3 regions of the Staphylococcus parequorum genome follow, and region 2 is predicted to be linked to each of the others. Evidence: riboswitches for the same ligand, from Rfam matches in the RefSeq annotation. Region 2 holds a riboswitch; each other region holds the start of a gene.
What was found. A riboswitch is a leader RNA that binds a small molecule or an ion and turns the genes downstream of it on or off. The one in region 2 is predicted to bind S-adenosylmethionine.
Positions count from the first base shown of each region.

Region 1 (3,219 bases), 390 kb from region 2:
AATAGTTATTATTGAAGCATTTCTTTATATACTTTTTGGTTTTGATAAACAGTAGTTAGTAGAGGCGCATCTATTTGGTATGATGCGCCAAATGTAACAAATAACCTTGTAAATGATCTGCTTCAATATTTAATCCTTTTTCCATATCTCGTTGCATAGAAGTCTTGAAGTGATAAGATAATTTCGGCAGTGATTTCATATATTGATCGACGATATTATCCGAAATGGGCGCATTATGTGCACGCATAATTGAAGCGGCTTCGTTGTATAGTGACTCAATAAAATCTACGCCTCCCACGCTATCACGAATTGGTCCAATTGGCGCATGCATGAGTGTAGTAAGACTTGATAGTACAGTGATCATTAAATATTTATGCCACATACCTTGCTGGATATTTGAACTTAAAATAAATTCAGCCTTAGTATTTGAAAAAGCTTGAGCAATTTGTTCAGCACGTTCACTTTGGTCGCCATTCAATTCACCAAAAAAGAGTTTGTCAAAAGGACTTGTATGAACGATTTCACCTACGGGGTTTATCGTCGTTTCAATGACACAATAGCCACCCATGACTTTATTGTCGCCAAAAGTTGACTGTAACTTCGGTAGATGTGCGATTCCATTAAGTAATGGAATAATCACCGTATTGCCATTAACAAATGGTGTTAAATCTTCAAGGGCATGTTCTAAATGATAAGACTTAGAAGACAAGAGTACTACATCAAATGGTTTCACGCGGTCTTTTCTTGTAATAAGTTGAGGGTTAAAATGATAGTCACCTTTTTCGCTATGAATAGATAGACCATTTCGTTCTAGATATGCTTTTCTTTTTGAACGTACTAGAAATGTAACGTTTTGACCACCTTCAGCTAGGCGACCACCAAAGTAACCACCGATACCACCTGCTCCTAAGACTAAAATTCTCATTATTATGCAACTCCTCATGTTATGTATTGTTTCTATCTCGTTAATGTATATATACCACTTCATAAAATTATTACGCATACTTTTATATATATTTTATATTATTATTGTAGATGTATATATTAAATTAAGGTATTATTCTTTCTTTAAACTCCTCAAATTATAAAGTTATTTATCAGAATGATTATTGTTTCACATGGAACGAAAGTGAAAATATTTATGAAAGCAAATGATTTAGAATTTTCTAAAAACTCATTGACTAATCATGATCGCGATGCTAGGATTAAAACAATCAATTGCATATGATTTACTCTTATCTAGAGTGGTGGAGGGATGTGCCCTATGAAGCCCAGCAACCGTCGTTTTTGAAATGGTGCTAATTCACAGAAAGTAATTTTACTTTCAAAGATGAGAGAAGGTGGATACTTTCTCTTGAAAATGAAGAGAAAGTATTTTTTTATACATAGCTTTAGTCGTAAAGTAAAACAAATTATAAGGAGAGATTTGATGAAAAGGGTTATAAGTTTAGTTTCATTATTAGTATTAGTAGTTATATTGGCAGCATGCGGAAATTCAAAGGGCGAAGGTGAAGATAAAAAAATCACGATAGCAACATCTCCAGCACCACATGGCGAAGTGCTTAAACATGCTAAAAAAGCAATGAAAGAAGAAGGTTATGATTTAGAAATTAAGACGGTGAATGACTATAAAGTACCTAATAAATTATTGGATAAAGGCGATGTAGATGCAAACTTTTTCCAACATGTACCTTATCTAAAAGCTGAAAAAGAAGATCATAACTATAATATTGAAGAAGTAGGAAAAGTCTTAACTACGCCAATGGGTGTTTACAGTAAAAAATATAAAGATATTAAAGATATCCCTAAAGGATCAACGATTTATGTATCGAACAACCCTGCTGAAGAAGGACGCTTCTTATCATTTTTTGTTGATAAAGGCTTAATTAAAATTAAAAAAGGTGTAAATATTGAAGATGCAAAATTTGAGGATATTGTAGAAAATAAAAAAGATTTAAAATTTAATAACAAACAAGGCGCTGAATTTCTACCTAAAACATATAACAGTAAAGAAGGCGCGGCAGTTATTATGAATTCTAACTATGCTATCGATAACGGTCTAACACCACATAAAGATTCGATTGCAGTTGAGGATAAATCATCACCATTTGCAAATATAGTTGCCGTTCAAAAAGGACATAAAAATGATAAAAAATACCAAACGTTAATTAAAGTACTACAATCAAAAGATACACAAGACTTTATTAAAAAAGAATACGGTCAAGATGTCATTCCATATGAAAAATAAGATATAACACAATGCGTTTGTTACATTTTATATAGTAGTTAAAAGTATCATATATTAATATTCTATAGATAAGGTAGGGATAAAATGTCCAAAATAGGAATCATTGGACTTGGTAAAGTAGGAAGCCAAGTACTCACAGACGTCCAAAATTTAAATTTATTCTCAGATATTGTATTAATTGATACAGATACAGAAAGAGCAAGTGGTGAAGCACTGGATCATTTGCACACGCAAGGTTTACCGAATTCAACACACATCAATATTCGAGAAAGTAGTTATGAAGATTTAGCTGATGCATCATTCATTGTGATTACAGCGAGTGTGCCAACAGATCCTAATGAGGGCGATCGTGTATTGCTTGCGAAAGGTAACCGAATTATGATTGAGGAAGTCATGAAACAAATTAATCAAGTGACACAAGATGCGATTGTTATTTTAGTTTCCAATCCAGTAGATACAATTACTTATATGAGCAATGCATCTCAATATCCTTCTCATAAAATAATGGGTACTGGAACAGCTTTGGAAACATCTCGCTTTAAAACATTGATTGCGAAATATTACCAAGTTGACCCTAAGAATGTTGAAGCATTTGTGATTGGAGAACATGGACAACATGCAGTGCCAGTATGGAGTAAAGTTAGAATTTATGGCATGACATTAGATGAATTTGAACAATTGACGCATACGTCACCAATCGATAAAACACGTATAACTTCAGAAATTGATCAGGTATCTATGGATGTGTTTTATAAAAAAGGATGGACAAATGTAGCGATATCGAAAGTAGTTAATTATTTAATACAAGCAATTGCATTAAACCAACAGACCATCATGCCGTTAACTTCAATAAGTAATGAATATGGTTTGAATGAGAGTGCCTTTAGTCTACCTACATTAGTGGCACGTGAGGGTATTAAACAGAGGTTTGAAATTCAACTCAGCCAAACAGAAATTGAACAGCTTAAAGT
Region 1 covers NZ_CP150682.1:655,211-658,429, forward strand. The annotation lists partial or broken gene panE (2-dehydropantoate 2-reductase) at 9-925, opposite strand; SAM riboswitch class I at 1,233-1,337, shown strand; gene AAA453_RS02940 (MetQ/NlpA family ABC transporter substrate-binding protein) at 1,430-2,248, shown strand; gene AAA453_RS02945 (lactate/malate family dehydrogenase) at 2,333-3,219, shown strand, end outside.
Region 1: it holds a riboswitch for S-adenosylmethionine, as region 2 does, so the genes downstream of both, AAA453_RS02940 (MetQ/NlpA family ABC transporter substrate-binding protein) here and metX (homoserine O-acetyltransferase MetX) in region 2, are expected to answer to the same signal.

Region 2 (3,219 bases):
TGGAATTGTCGCAAACAAACTCAATACAAGCCCAAGCGGTGGTAATATATGTAAAGCTAAAGCTACTACGACTAGCGTGATTATACTAAGTATAGTTGCCTTAGGATATATTTTTGAAAACAAATTCGCCACTCCCATACTATTTTTGACTATAACTTTTATTTTAACCTCTTTAAAACTTTTATACAATTATTGCCAACTCATTTCTATAGAAGTTAAACATACGCTACACATTCAACTATTCGAAGATAAACTAATATTCATCCTTTCAGTTGATATTGAGACAGCTAAATCCCCTATTACTTCACAAGATCACAGCTATTTCCATGTGTTTTCCCAGAAAAAATAGGACCTACAAAGCAGTCAGTCTACTTTGTAGGTCCTATTGGTTATTCTGATTCTGCTGTGTCGTCCTAAATTTAACATTCTATAGTACAGTCACGCTCATTTACGCTTGATTTTATAAACCTTTAAGAAATGGTATAAATTAGGTGCCCAATCATTAAAATTAACTAAAAACCCATCATGCCCTACATTGTCAGGTACAAAGAAATGTTTATGGTATTTGAATCGTTGGCCAACTGCATAAACAAGATCATCAGGATAAAGTAAGTCATCCGCAAAGCCCATTGTCATAATCTTAGTATCCAGTCTGCTGAACACTTCGTCCACGTCATCACGCCCTCTATCCACATCGTGGCTGTCTAAGACGTCAAGCAGTGTTAAATAACATGCATAACTAAAGTGTTTCATAAACTTATCGCCTTGGTGCCTTTGATATGCAACCACTTGATCTGGCGAGAAGCGTTGTTCATAACTTTTAGACGAACGGTATGTTAAGAAGCCGAGTTGTCTTGCGATACTCATACCTTGTTCATGGTCTAAATGAATCGCTTGTCTCGCAATTTCATTAAATGCACGACTATATGAAGATGTTCTCTGTGTAGCAGCAAGTATAACTGCTTTATCAACCTCAAATTTACGGTTATATAATAACTCTACTGCTTGCATGCCACCTAAAGAGCCACCTATAAGTATATTAATACGTTCAAAGCCTAAATGCTCAATACCTAATTCAATTGCACGCACAATATCACGCAAAGTCAGTTGTTCTGGGAAGTCTTCATCCGTAAGCGCAGAACTAGAGCCAAATGGACTACCAATTACATTGAAAGTTAAAAACTGATAATCATTAATCGGCATATAACCACCATCAATAATACCTCTCCACCATCCAGGTTGTTCATTTGTGCCATATGTTAAGTGATTTCCTGTCAAAGCATGACACACGACCACAAGAGGTTGACCTTTCAATCCAACATGTTCGTAACGTAATTTTAAGTTTGAGATCGTTTCTCCTGACTCTGTTGTAAATGGTCCTAATTCTAATGTATCAACCGTATAATTCGTCATGACTTACCTCCTACTTAGTAAAAAAACTCCTCACTATTCAATAAGTAAGAAGTTGAAAATTACTTATCATTCGACTATATCGTTGGTTTTAGCACCGTACTTTATTTAGCCGGTTGCTGAAGCATCATTGGGCCAAATCCCTTAGCTTCTCGAAATAAGATTTATTTTAATTGTATTGCACTACATTACTACTATTGATGTTCCAACAATCCATTCATTTTTAAAAAATGTCGGAATTTTCTAATTATTGTCATTCTAACGGATAAAATGATTTACATCAATGAAATAATTAAAATACCCATCTTAATGCAGCCATAATAATAATGCCACCTATGATTGTAATTGTTAAACTACGTGTGATAACTGCAATCACTATTGTCGGGACCATCGTAATTAGAAACGGCACATTAATGCTATAACCCATCATGCCATCTTGTTGTTCAATCAAACCATCAATAACTAAAGCAGTAAATAACGTGATTGGTATAAACGACAACCATTTTACAACTCTTTCAGATAGTTTAATTTTAGATATAAGTAAAAACGGTATAATCCGTGTAAACCATGTCACAATACCACAAAGCAAAATAATAATAAGCATATGCGTCGTTGTTGTCATCGTTCCATCACCACCCCGAGTCCAGCTGCTACCGTAGAAGCAAGAATAATTGCCACGTAAGACGGCATAAAGAGACTTAGAAGAAGCATCATCACAATTACAGTAATGATCAATACAAAATACGTCTTGATGCGAGAGCGTTGAACTGATTCAAACTGTGACACAGCTAAAAAGATAAACATCGCAGCAATAGCGAAATCTAAACCTAACGTCTCTGGGTTGTTTATGTATTTTCCAAATATAGCACCAATAACACATGCAAATGTCCAAAACAAATAAGCTGTGATATTTAAACCATATAACCAACGATCGTTAATTTTTTCTCCTTTAAGATGTGGCGTAATTGCTACACCAAACGTTTCATCTGTAATAAGCGTTGAAAGTCCTATTCGATTTAATAAGCCGTATGATTGGTAACTCGGTGCAAGCGTCATACTTAGTAGAAACATTCTGGAATTTACGATAAATGCTGTTAACACAATCGCAGAAATCGGTGTACCTGCGATGACTAATGCACAAATGATGAATTGTGCAGCACCAGCATATACAAGTAAGCAGAGTAAGATAATTTCAAGCAAACTAAATCCTGAGGCTACAGCAACAATTCCAAAAGACAGCCCTACCCCAGCGTATCCTAATAATGTAGGAACACATTCTTTCACACCTTGCTTAAAAGTTACATGCGCTTCCATTACCTCACTCCTTTCATTTTTAATTTTAAAAAACAATAGCTTAAGTTTAATATAAATTAGGCGTTATATTCAATCACTTTAGCATTCCGTTTGTGTGACGGAAGACAACCCTCTGTTTTAAAAATCTTATTTATCAACGTTTTAAACTTTTCTGAATCTTATGAAATATTTTAGACTTACCTGTTATTTTTCACATGAAAAACCATTGATGTTACTTACATAATTTTATAAATCCACTTAATTTTACCCCTCCCCTACCCCACCTCGATATAAATAAAGAGCGCAACAAAGGTCTTTGCTACGCTCTTTTAGCCATACTTATTTAATTTTATTTTACAGGACGGATCTCTGTTTTACCGCCCATAAATGGAACTAAAGCATCAGGTATTGTAATAGAACCATCTGCGTTTTGATAGTTTTCAACGATTGCTGCAAATGTACGTCCCACTGCTAACCCACTACCATTTAGTGTATGCACTAATTCTGGTTTAGCAT
Region 2 covers NZ_CP150682.1:269,172-272,390, reverse strand. The annotation lists gene AAA453_RS01275 (DUF2232 domain-containing protein) at 1-138, opposite strand, end outside; gene metX (homoserine O-acetyltransferase MetX) at 445-1,413, opposite strand; SAM riboswitch class I at 1,474-1,574, opposite strand; gene AAA453_RS01265 (AzlD domain-containing protein) at 1,703-2,032, opposite strand; gene AAA453_RS01260 (AzlC family ABC transporter permease) at 2,029-2,724, opposite strand; gene serS (serine--tRNA ligase) at 3,053-3,219, opposite strand, start outside.

Region 3 (3,219 bases), 1.2 Mb from region 2:
AATTGTTACAGCACCTTCATTTTTAGGATTGAAGTATAAAATAGTAGTTGGTGTGAATTTTAAATTGAGTTCTGTTTGGATATCACCGGCAAGTTTTTCTATTTCATTTAAGTGCGATGTATAATTTACAAACGATAATGATTGCGTATCTTCATTCTGATCTAACACAAGTGTTTGTGGTGTATGCTTATCAAGATCTAAAGTATTAAATACCTGCTCCATCATTGGTTGTTCTTTGAATTGGGCTGCACTAACACCATTATAAACATGCCCTTTCAATAATTGAGAATCTATGATGTATAAACCAGTACGTGTCAGTACTAAATGACTGATACGTTGAACATCGCTAAATTCATTTCTAGGTAAAAATATATTAGCCATAATGTGCATATCTTCAGGACGTATTCTTTTTTCATTTACAAGACGTTCACGGATACCAATCAATCTCATGTCAGTTACATATTCACTATGATTCTTAGAAAATAATTTTAAAGCATCAATTTCTCTATCTTTAGAACTAACTGTAGCTGCATATTCTTCCTTTTGCTTCGTTACAGTTTTTTTATTTTCTATTCTTTCCTTTTCCAACTCTTCTTCATGCTCATCGCTTAATTTTTGTTCTCTAGATTTATACTGCTCTTCAGCGTTTTTTTGCGCTTTCTTTTTACTTTTTAAAGCAAGCATAAATAATATCAAACAAATGACTGCTACGATGATTGCCACGATTAAACCAATTTCTATTGGCCCTAATGAATTCATAACAAAAACGCTCCTTTATGTGTTCAGTAACTTAATTATAATAGATAATAGCTCATCATTCGATAGAAAAGTCCAGAAAATTAAATTTTAGTTTTTTATGCTTCTACAGAATCTTTTAATAGGTTTACTTTATCTAATTTTTCCCATGGTAATAAGATATCTGTACGGCCAAAATGACCATAGGCAGCTGTTTGTTTATAGATTGGATGTTTTAAATCTAACATTTTAATAATGCCAGCAGGTCTTAAGTCAAAATGCGTGCGTACAGCTTCTACTAACTCATCTTCACTTACGCTACTTGTTCCAAATGTATCAATAGAAATTGAAACTGGTTCAGCAACACCAATTGCATATGCTAATTGTACTTCACATTTGTCTGCTAATTTAGCCGCAACAATATTTTTAGCTACATAACGTGCAGCATAAGCAGCAGAACGGTCAACTTTTGTTGGGTCCTTACCACTGAAACAACCGCCACCATGACGTGCATAACCACCATATGTGTCTACAATAATTTTACGACCAGTAAGTCCAGCATCTCCTTGAGGACCACCAATCACAAAACGACCAGTAGGATTAATATAAAACTTAGTATCTTCATCTAATAGATGTTCAGGCACTGTTGGATAAATAACGTGCGCTTTAATGTCATCTTGTATTTGTTGCAATTCAGTATCTTCTGCATGTTGCGTAGAAACAACGATAGTGTCTATACGTTGCGGCTTATCCTGTTCATCATATTCAACCGTTACTTGTACTTTCCCATCTGGGCGTAAATATTTTAATATTTCATCTTTTCGTACATCAGATAATTTCTTAGCAAGTTGATGTGATAAGAAGATTGGTAAAGGCATATACGTATCCGTTTCATTTGTAGCATAACCAAACATTAAGCCTTGATCACCAGCACCAGTTGCTTCAATTTCTTCTTCTGATGCATCTTCACGATACTCTAATGCTGTGTCAACACCTTGCGCGATGTCAGGAGATTGCTCATCAATTGCAGTTAATACGGCCATGGTTTGACTGTCATACCCATATTTTGCACGTGTGTAACCAATCTCTTTAATTGTTTCTCTTACTACTTTTGGAATATCAACGTAAGTTGTTGTAGATATTTCACCTGAAATTAACGCCATACCAGTAGTTACCGTAGTTTCACAAGCGACCCTTGCATTAGGATCGTCTTTTAAAATCTCATCTAATATTGCATCAGATACTTGATCCGCTATTTTGTCCGGGTGCCCTTCTGTTACAGATTCTGAAGTGAATAATCTTCTATTGTATGTCATAATTTGCTCCTTTAGTTTTAAATTACGAAAATTCTCTCTCTGTTGAGCTCATTAAAAAAGGCCTTCATCACTATATTAAATAGAGAGAAGGCCCTTATACGTCCATTCGCTCTTATCGTTCAGACGATATATGTCTGCAAACGGTTTGGCACCTTTCTTCGTATTAAGAAGAGGTTGCTGGGCTTCATTGGGTCCATGTCCCTCCGCCACTCAGGATAAGAGAATCCGTTAAGTCCTATAGTACCTAATCTATGATATATTGTCAATTTAACAATTATTAATATTTATTTAAAATTTCTAAAATTCCTTTTAATATGATGTGGACTATTAATTCATATGTGTTATACTCTTTAATTGTAAAGGCTTACATTAACTAAATAGCGTTGGAGGGATTAGTATGGCGGTAGATACATACACATACACAAGCAAGATTGAAAGTATATTAGAGAAACCATCATCATTATTTCAACTATCTACAACACAGTTGTATAACAAAATTTTAAATAATGATGAAGGTGCATTGACTGAACTTGGAGCAATTAACGCTAAAACAGGTAAATACACAGGTCGTTCTCCAAAAGATAAGTTTATTGTAAATGAACCATCTTATAGAGATGACATCGATTGGGGAAACATAAATCAACCTATCGAAGAAGAAACGTTCTTAAATTTGTATGATAAAGTTTTAGCCCATTTAAACAAAAAAGATGAACTTTATGTATTTAATGGTTATGCAGGTAGTGATGAAGATTCACAATTAAAACTCACTGTCATTAATGAGTTAGCTTGGCATAATTTATTCGCACAAAATATGTTCATTCGCCCAAGTACTAAAGAAGAAGCTAGCGAAATCAAATCAGATTTCACTATTGTTTCAGCACCTTCTTTTAAAGCAGTTCCTGAAGTTGATGGCACAAACTCCGAAACATTTATAATTACCTCTTTCAAACATAAAGTGATATTGATTGGTGGCACTGAATATGCTGGAGAAATGAAAAAAGGAATTTTCTCAGTAATGAACTACTTACTCCCTAAAGATAAAATCATGAGCATGCACTGTTCGGCTAACGTTGGCGATAAAGGTGATGTAGCATTGTTCTTCGGTTTATCCGGTACAGGTAAAACAACACTTTCTGCTGACCCAACACGCAAACTGATTGGTGATGAT
Region 3 covers NZ_CP150682.1:1,430,019-1,433,237, reverse strand. The annotation lists gene AAA453_RS06975 (nuclease-related domain-containing protein) at 1-759, opposite strand, end outside; gene metK (methionine adenosyltransferase) at 855-2,051, opposite strand; SAM riboswitch class I at 2,161-2,273, opposite strand; gene pckA (phosphoenolpyruvate carboxykinase (ATP)) at 2,449-3,219, shown strand, end outside.
Region 3: it holds a riboswitch for S-adenosylmethionine, as region 2 does, so the genes downstream of both, metK (methionine adenosyltransferase) here and metX (homoserine O-acetyltransferase MetX) in region 2, are expected to answer to the same signal.